Regions from separate parts of the Kitasatospora sp. NPDC051702 genome, predicted to be linked through region 1. Evidence: riboswitches for the same ligand, from Rfam matches in the RefSeq annotation. Region 1 holds a riboswitch; the other holds the start of a gene.
The links. Region 1 has a riboswitch for guanidine ahead of AB0N04_RS27695 (SMR family transporter). Riboswitches for the same ligand answer to the same signal wherever they lie in the genome.
Positions count from the first base shown of each region.

Region 2: another riboswitch for guanidine. It lies ahead of AB0N04_RS00645 (MBL fold metallo-hydrolase); the one in region 1 lies ahead of AB0N04_RS27695 (SMR family transporter).

Region 1 covers NZ_JBFAZB010000039.1:55,332-59,736, forward strand. The annotation lists gene AB0N04_RS27685 (xanthine dehydrogenase family protein molybdopterin-binding subunit) at 1-1,300, shown strand, start outside; tRNA gene AB0N04_RS27690 (tRNA-Cys) at 1,364-1,435, opposite strand; guanidine-III (ykkC-III) riboswitch at 1,533-1,598, shown strand; gene AB0N04_RS27695 (SMR family transporter) at 1,643-1,957, shown strand; gene AB0N04_RS27700 (MFS transporter) at 2,067-3,503, shown strand; gene AB0N04_RS27705 (hypothetical protein) at 3,507-4,405, opposite strand, start outside.
Region 2 covers NZ_JBFAZB010000001.1:148,476-152,880, reverse strand. The annotation lists gene fhuB (Fe(3+)-hydroxamate ABC transporter permease FhuB) at 1-1,039, shown strand, start outside; gene fes (enterochelin esterase) at 1,144-2,262, shown strand; guanidine-III (ykkC-III) riboswitch at 2,418-2,485, shown strand; gene AB0N04_RS00645 (MBL fold metallo-hydrolase) at 2,498-3,349, shown strand; gene AB0N04_RS00640 (DHA2 family efflux MFS transporter permease subunit) at 3,414-4,405, opposite strand, start outside.

The sequences.
Region 1 (4,405 bases):
CTCGGTCGGCCCGTACGTCTGCCCGAACGTCTTCGTGGACGCCTGGGCGGTGCGCACCAACAACCCGCCGGCCGGGCGGATGCGCGGCGAGGGCGCGCTGCAGGCCTGCTTCGCCCACGAGTCGCAGCTGGACCAGCTGGCCGCCCGGATCGGCGTGGACCCGGTGGAGATCCGCCGCCGCAACGCGATGTCCACCGGGGACCCGATGCCCACCGGGCAGGCCGTCACCTGCCCCGCGCCGGTGGGCGCGCTGCTGGAGGCCGTCGCGGCCGAGCCGCTGCCGGCCCTGCCGGTGGACGACCCGGACGCCGAGTGGCTGCTGCCGGGCGGGCCCGGCGGCGCCGGCGACCCGGCCGCGGTGCGGCGCGGGATCGGCTACGCGGTCGGCATGGTGCACATGCTCGGGGCCGAGGGCGAGGACGAGGTCTCCACCGCCACGGTGCGGGTCAGCGGTGACCACGCCACGGTGATCTGCGCGGCCGTCGACTCCGGGCAGGGCTTCGCCACCCTGGCGCGGCAGATCGTGCAGAGCGTGCTGGGCGTCAGCGAGGTCTACATCGCGCCGGCCGACAGCGACCAGTCGATCGCCGGGCCGTCCGCCCGGGGCCGGCACACCTGGGTCTCCGGCGGCGCGGTGGAGCGCGCCGCGCTGATGGTCCGCCACCAGCTGCTGCAGCCGATCGCCGCCAACTTCGGGATGTCCGCGGAGCTGCTGCAGATCGCCGACGGCAAGATCACCTCGTACGACGGGGTGCTCGGCATGCCGGTCGCCGAGGCGCTGGAGGGCAAGGAGCTGTGGGCCACCGCGCAGTGCCGCCCGCACCCGACCGAGCCGCTGGACGAGAACGGGCAGGGCGACGCCTTCGTCTCCATCGCCTTCTGCGCGATGCGCGCGGTGGTGGACGTGGACATCGAGCTGGGCGCCGTCCGGGTGGTCGAGATGACGGTCGCGCAGGACGTCGGCCGGGCGCTGAACCCGCGGCAGATCGAGGACCGGATCGAGGCCGGGGTGGCACAGGGCGTCGGCCTGGCGCTGCTGGAGGACCTGCGCACCGAGGGCGGGGTGCTGCAGAACCCCTCGCTCACCGGCTACCGGCTGCCCACCGCCCTGGACACCCCGGAGGTGCGGATCGCCGCCCTGCTGGAGGAGCGGGACGTGGTGGCGACCTTCGGCGCGAAGGCGGTCAGCGCGGTGCCCGCGGTGGTGGCCCCGGCGGCCGTCGCGGCGGCCGTCCGCGCCGCCACCGGCCTGCCGGTCGGCCGGCTGCCGATCCGCCCCGAGGACGCGATCGCGGGCTGACCGGGAATTCCCGGAAACGGGAATTGCCGGTCGGCGCGAAAGCCGACCGGCAATTCCTTTTCGAGGCCATGGCGGGAATCGAACCCGCGTGTACCGCTTTGCAGACGGTTCCCTAAGCCACTCGGGCACACGGCCAGTGAATTCATGGTGGCGGATTCCGCGACGGACCGTCAACGGCCGAATGTAAATTCTGCATGGCAACTCCGGCGGCGGCCCGTGCTACGGTCGGAGACAGGTGGTCGGGCTCCGGCCACCCCGGACGAGCGCGTCGTACCCGGTGACGACAAGACGGCGCAGTTCAGCGGCAATCCGGCCGCTGTGGACTGCGGAGGTACGGCCGTCATGGCTTGGCTCGTTCTGATCGTCTCGGGTGTCCTGGAGACCGTGTGGGCGGTCGCCCTGGAATCGTCCAAGGGCTTCTCCCGGCTCGTCCCCAGCCTCGTCTTCGGCGTCGCCCTGCTGCTGAGCATGGGCGGGCTGGCGTACGCGATGCGCACCATCCCGATCGGCACCGGGTACGCGGTGTGGGTCGGCATCGGCGCGGTCGGCACCGCGCTTTACGGCATGGCCGTCCTGGGGGACGCGGTGACCGCGGCCCGGATCGGCTGCCTGCTGCTGATCGTCTCCGGCGTGGTGGGCCTCAAGGCGCTGCACTGACGCGGTGGTCCCGGGCCGTGCCGGGCGGCGGGTCCTAGGTCCTGCGGCGGATCCGGTCAGCGACCGGAGTCAGGGGTCACCCAGGCGGACGGCCCTTACGATGTTACGTATGACCACTGCCTCCCCCACCTCGGTCGACCCCGCGCCCGTACCCCTCGACGACGACCCCGGCGGCGGGGTCCTCAGCGGCCGCTACCGGGCGCTGACGCTGGGGATCGTCTCGGTGGTCCTGCTGCTCGCCTTCGAGGCGACGGCCGTCAACACCGCGATGCCGGTGGCGGCCCGCCAGCTCGACGGCCTCGGGCTCTACGCCTTCGCCTTCTCCGGCTACTTCACCACCACGCTGTTCGCCCTGGTCGTCTCGGGCCAGTGGTGCGACCGGCGCGGCCCGCTGCAGCCGCTGTTCACCGGCATCGCGGTGTTCGGCGCCGGCCTGGTGGTGGCCGGCGCGGCGCCGGGGATGTGGCTGTTCGTGGCCGGGCGGGCGGTCCAGGGGCTGGGCGGCGGCCTGGTGATCGTCGCCCTGTACGTGGTGGTCGGCCGGGCCTACCCGGAGCGGCTGCGGCCGTCCGTGTTCGCGGCCTTCTCCTCGGCCTGGGTGCTGCCCTCGATCGTCGGCCCGGTGGTCTCCGGGGCGGTCACCCAGCACCTGGGCTGGCGCTGGGTGTTCCTGGCGGTGCCCGTGCTGATCCTGCTGCCGCTGGCCGTGATGGGCCCGGCGCTGGCCCGCTCCGAGCGGGAGCACCCGGTGGCGAAGGGCGCGGACTTCGACCGCCGGCGCACCGTACTGGCCGCGATGGCGGCGGTCGGGGCGGGCCTGCTGCAGTACGCCGGCCAGCGGCTCGACCTGCTCGGGCTGCTCCCGGCGGCGGCCGGTGCCGCGCTGCTGCTGCCCGCCGTGCTGGGCCTGCTGCCCACCGGGACGCTGCGGGCCGGGCGCGGCCTGCCGACGGTGATCCTGCTGCGCGGCGTGGCCGCGGGGGCGTTCTTCGCGGCCGAGGCGTTCATCCCGCTGATGATGGTCACCCAGCGCGGGCTGTCCCCGACGCTGGCCGGGCTCACGCTGACCAGCGGCGGGCTCTCCTGGGCGCTGGGCTCGTGGCTGCAGGGGCGGCCGGGGGCGGAGCGCTACCGCGAGGCGATGATCCGGGGCGGGTTCGTGCTGACCGCGGTGGCGATCGCGGGCGCGGCGCTGGTGCTGGTCCCGGCGGTGCCGGCCTGGGTGGCGGCGGTCGCCTGGGGCGTCGGCGGGATCGGGATGGGCCTGACGGTCGCCAGCGTGAGCGTGCTGATGATGAAGCTGTCCGCGCCGGAGGACGCGGGGGCCAACTCGGCCTCGCTGCAGATGAGCGACGCGCTGGGCAACGTGCTGCTGGTGGGTCTGGCCGGGGTGCTGTTCGCGGCCCTGGGCGGCGGCTCGCTGGCCGCCGCCCACGAGGGGGCCGGGTCCACCGGCTCGGCCGGCGCCTTCACGGTGATCTTCCTGACCATGGCCGGGGTGGCCCTGCTGGGTGCGCTGGTCTCCGGCCGGGTGCGCCGGGCCTGACGGTCAGCCGGCGGTGGCGGTGGCGGTGGCGCTGTCGGTGGCGGTCGCCGAGGAGCTCGCCGGCGGCGCCGCCGGGGTGCCCAGGAAGGCCTCCCACCCGCCGGTCGGCGACTGGCCGGGGGCGAGGCCCTGCAGCTTGCGCAGCACCGCCGGGTCCTGGGCCTCCAGCCAGTCCACCAGTTGGCGGAACGACACCAGCCGGACCTCCGGCTTGCCCGCGATGACCTTGAGGGCGTCCTCGACGGCGTTCATGTAGATGCCGCCGTTCCACTCCTCGAAGTGGTTGCCGATGATGTACGGCGCGCGGTTGCTGCGGTAGGTGCGGTCGAAGCCCATCAGGTAGGCGTCGCGGGCCTGGGCCTGGAAGCCCGGGTAGAGCGCCGGGTCGGCCTTGGTGTTGGGGCCGCACTGGTTGTACATGATGTTGTAGTCCATCGAGAGCACCTGGAAGGTGTGCCCGGGGAAGGGGATGGACTGCAGCGGGAGGTCCCACAGGGCCCCGCCCTGGATCCGCTGCGGCCAGACCTGGGTGCCGTTGCCGCTGCTGTCGTAGCGCCAGCCGCGCTTGACGGCGGTGGGCAGCAGGTTGCGCTGGCCCTCCAGGCAGGGGGTGCGGCTGCCGATCAGCTCCTTGCGGTAGTCGAAGGGCAGCGCCGGGAGGTCGGTGAAGCCGGTGTTGGTGCGCCAGTTGGTGACGAAGTCCATCGCCTGCTGGATCTCGCTGTCCCACTCCTCGGGGGACCACTTGCCGACGCCGGTGGAGCCGCAGAAGTGGCCGTTGAAGTGGGTGCCGATCTCGTGGCCCTCCAGCCAGGCCGCGTGCAGGTTCTCCAGGGTGTCGTGGATGTGCTGGTCGCTGAGGTAGCCGATGTCTGAGGCGCCGACCTTGTGCTGCGGCGGGC
Region 2 (4,405 bases), on a different contig from region 1:
CGAACCGCCCGCGCCCGCACCCGACCTGGTGCTGCGCCGCGGGGCGTGGTCCCTGCTGCTCCCCCGCCGGTCGCTGCTCGCCGCGCTCGGCCTGGCAGCCGCCCTGCTGACCGCCGTCGTCGTCTCCGCCCACGCCGGGCAGAGCGAACTCGGCCTCGGCCGCACCTTCCAGGCCGTCTTCGGCTACGGCGAGCGGCTCGACGTGCTGCTGGTCCAGAGGTTCCGGCTCGGCCGGATCGTCGCCGGACTCGCCGCCGGCGCCGCCCTCGGCCTCGCCGGGTGCCTCACCCAGACCCTCGCCCGCAACCGGCTCGCCACCCCCGAACTGCTCGGCGTCAACGACGGCGCCACCGCCGCCGTGCTCATCTCCGCCACCGCCTCCGGCACCTTCGGCGCCTGGTGGGCCGGACCGCTGGGCGCCCTCGTCGCCGTCCTCGTCGTCGCCCTGGTCTCCGGCGGCCTCGGCGCCCGCGGCTACCGGGTGCTGGTCGTCGGCCTCGCGATGTCCGCCCTGGCCTCCGCCGTCATCCAGGTCGCCCTCGCCCGGCGCTCGCTCAACTCGGCCGGATCGCTGTACGTGTGGACCTCCGGCAGCCTCAACGGCCGGGACTACGCCGTCGCCACGCCCGTCCTGCTCGGGCTGGCCGTCCTGGTGCCGCTCGCCCTCGTGGTGGCCCGGCGGCTCGCCGTGCTGCGGTTCGACGACAGCGTCGCCGCCTCGCTCGGCGTCGACCCGGGGCGGGTCCGGCTCGCCTGCCTGCTGCTGGCCGTCGCCCTGGCCGGGCTGGCCGTCGGCGTCTGCGGACCGGTCGGCTTCGTCGCCCTCGCCGCGCCCGTCCTCGCCGGGCGCCTCGCCGGGCCCGCCCGGGTGCCCGTGCTCGGCTCGGCGCTCACCGGCGCCCTGCTCGTCGTCCTCGCCGACACCCTCGGCCGGGTGCTGATCGGCGGGGTCGAGATCCCGGTCGGCATCGTCACCACCGTCCTGGGCGGGCCCTTCCTGCTGTGGGTGCTGCTCGGCCGCCGCGGCGACCCGGCGTAGCCCCCGTCCCGTCGCCCGACCCCTGCCCCTGCCCCGCTCTTGCCCGCCCTTCCCTGCCCTTGCCCGCCCCGCCCTTCCCGCCACCGAGTCCCGGAGTGCTGCCCGTGGAACCCCACCCCCTGGTCGAACCCGACCCGCACGACCCCGCGTACCGGCTGGTCACCTTCGTCCACGAGCCCGAGCCGGACCAGCCCTGCGACGGCGTGCTCGCCCTCCTGCACACCGTCACCGACAAGGACCGCCACGCCGGCGACCTCACCCCGCACCTGATGGACCGTACGGCCGACGGCCGCTGGACCATCACCTACCGGCTGCGCGCCGACCACCGCGCCTCCTACCAGCTCCACCCCTACCGCGGCGCCGCCCCCGGCACCGCCCGGGCCGACTGGCTGCACGTCCTCGACCACGCCCGGCCGGACCCGCTCGACGAGCAGCCCCGGCTGCCCGCCCGCGACGGGCGCCACCCCTCCTCCGTGCTCAGCCTCCCCGGCGCCCCCGCCCAGCCGTACGTCCGGCGCCGCGACGGCGTGCCGCGCGGCCGCACCGTCGCCGCCGAGCACGCCGGCCGGCGGGTCGACGTCCACCTGCCCGCGGGGCACGGGGCCGGCCCGCATCCGGTGGCGGTGCTGCTCGACGGGGAGATGTGGGGCGAGGTGCTGTCCGTCGGCGACACCCTCGACAACCTCACGGCCGACGGGGCGATCCCGCCCACCGTCGCGCTGCTCGTCCACACCATGGGCCCCGGCCGGCCCGAGGACCTCAGCTGCAACCCGGAGTTCGTCGACCTCCTCGCCGACCGGCTGCTGCCCTGGGCCGCCGGCCGGTTCGGCGCCACCACCGACCCGGCCGCCACCGTCATCGCCGGCCAGAGCGCGGGCGGACTCACCGCCGCGTTCGCCGCCTACCGCCGCCCGGACCGGTTCGGCAACGCGCTCTCCCAGTCCGGCTCCTTCTGGTGGCCGGACGGCACCGACTTCGACGAGGGGAGCGAGTGGCTCACCCGCCGCTTCGCCGCCGACGAGCGGCGCCCGGCCCGCTTCTACCTGGAGGTCGGCCTCCAGGAGTGGATGCTGCTCACCCAGAACCGGCACCTGCGCGACGTCCTCGTGGCGCGCGGGTACGACCTCGAGTACCGGGAGTTCAACGGCGGCCACGACTACGCCTGCTGGCGCGGCGGCCTGGCCGACGGGCTGGCGCACCTGCTCGGCGGCCCGACCGGCTGAGGGCCCGGCGGGAGGCGCCCCCTCGCGGCACCGGGCCCTCACGACACCGGCTCATGACACCGGCCGCTCACGACTCCGGCCCCTCGACACCGGCCCCTCACCGCACCGGCCCCCGCGGGGCCGGACCGCCGCCGCGGGCGCGTGCTAGCGTCCCCGTGGCGGCGCGTCGGCGCCGGCCCCGGACGAGATGTGCGCCGTACCCGGCCCGCCAAGACGACGCACGCTGGGAGGCGTCATGGCTGCCGGTACCCCGGTCGCCCGTCCGCTGGACGTGCGGTGGATCCACGGGTCCCCGTCGGCGAAGCACGACACGGACCCGGAGATCCAGGTCTACGAGTACGACGAGCACACCGTCATCCTGCGGCAGAACATGGCGGTCAACTACGAGGCGCCGTTCCTGTTCCTGCTCTTCGGGGACGAGCGGGCGGTGCTCATCGACACCGGGGCGACCCCGGAACCCGCGTTCTTCCCGCTGCGCACGGTCGTCGACGGGCTGATCGACGCATGGCTCGCCCGCAACCCCCGCGACGGCTACCGGCTGCTCGTGCTGCACACCCACCCGCACGGCGACCACGTCGCCGGCGACGGACAGTTCACCGGGCGGCCCCTCACCACCGTGGTCGCGGCGGACCCGGCCACCGCCTGGGCCCACTTCGGCTTCGACCGCGACCCGGAGGCGGTGGCCCTCGTCGACCTCGGCGGCCGGGTCCTGGAGTGCCTGGCCACCCCGGGACACCACCCGGCGGCCGTCACCTTCCACGACCCGCACACCGGCTTCCTGCTCACCGGGGACACGGTCTACCCCGGCCGGCTCTACATCGACGACTGGCCGGCCTTCACCAGGACCATCGACCGGCTGATCGCCTTCGCCGAACGGCGACCGGTGACGCACGTGCTCGGCTGCCACATCGAGATGACCCGCACCCCCGGCGTCGACTACCCGATCCGCTACACCCACCAGCCCGACGAGCCGCCGCTCGAACTGACCGTCGACCACCTGCACCGGATCCGCGCCGCCCTCACCGAACTCGGCGGCCGCCCCACCCGCCACGCGCTCGCCGACCTGATCCTCTGGCCCAGCGACTGAACCCGCCCCTCGGGCGGGCGGGCAGACGGGGGCGGCGCCGGTCAGCGCCGCCCCCGGGCCCCGGTCAGTCCTCCGGGGGCGGCGGGGCCGGCGGCTCCACCGGGAGGCGCTGCGCGACGAGGACGCCGACCGCGACCAGGCCGGCGGTGCCCAGCAGGGCGACCCGGTAGGGGCCCGCCGAGCCGGCGTCGTCACCGAGGGCCCCGATCACGGCGGCCGCGGCGGCGATCCCCAGAGCCCCGCCCAGCGTGCGGACGATGGTGAACAGGCCCATCGCCCGGCCCATCGCGGGCGGCGGGACGTCGGCGAAGCCGGCGATCTGGACGGTGAGCACGGCGGTGCCGAGGACCAGCCCGACCGCGAACATCAGCGCCCGCACCGCCCACGGGTTCTCGGCGAAGCCCAGGGCGGCCAGCACGAGCGCGGCCAGCAGCAGGGCGGGCCGGGCGAGGCGGCGCGGACCGAACCGCGGCAGCAGGCGGTCGACGACCTGGGAGGCGGCCATCAGGCCGAGCGCCTCCGGGAAGACGCTCAGGCCGGCGTCCAGCGCCGAGGCCCCGAGCGCCGCCTGGTAGAGCAGCGGGAGCGCGAACAGGGCGCCCATCAGGCCGGCCGAGGTGAGCAGGGCGAGCCAGGTGGCGGCGCCGTAGGCCCGGTCGGCGAGCAGCCGCACGTCCACCAGCGGTTCCTCGGCCCGGAGTTGGTGGCGCACCGCCGCGCCGAGCAGCAGCAGTCCGGCCAGTCCGCCGAACGCCACGCCCGGCGAGGACCAGCCGTGCGCCGGGCCGAAGCCGAGCGCGTAACTGAGCAGCCCGAGGCCGGGGGTGGCGAGCAGGAATCCGGTGGTGTCGAAGCGGCCGGCGGGCGGCTCGGCCTCGGCCCGCAGGCCGGCCAGGCCGGTGACCAGCGCCGCGACCCCGATCGGCACGTTGACCAGGAACAGCCAGTGCCAGGAGAGGTGTTCGGTGAGGAAGCCGCCGAGCGGCGGCCCGAGGGCGGGCATCAGGGCCGTGGGCACGATCAGCACGCGGCCGAGGCCGGCCCGCTCGTGCGGGG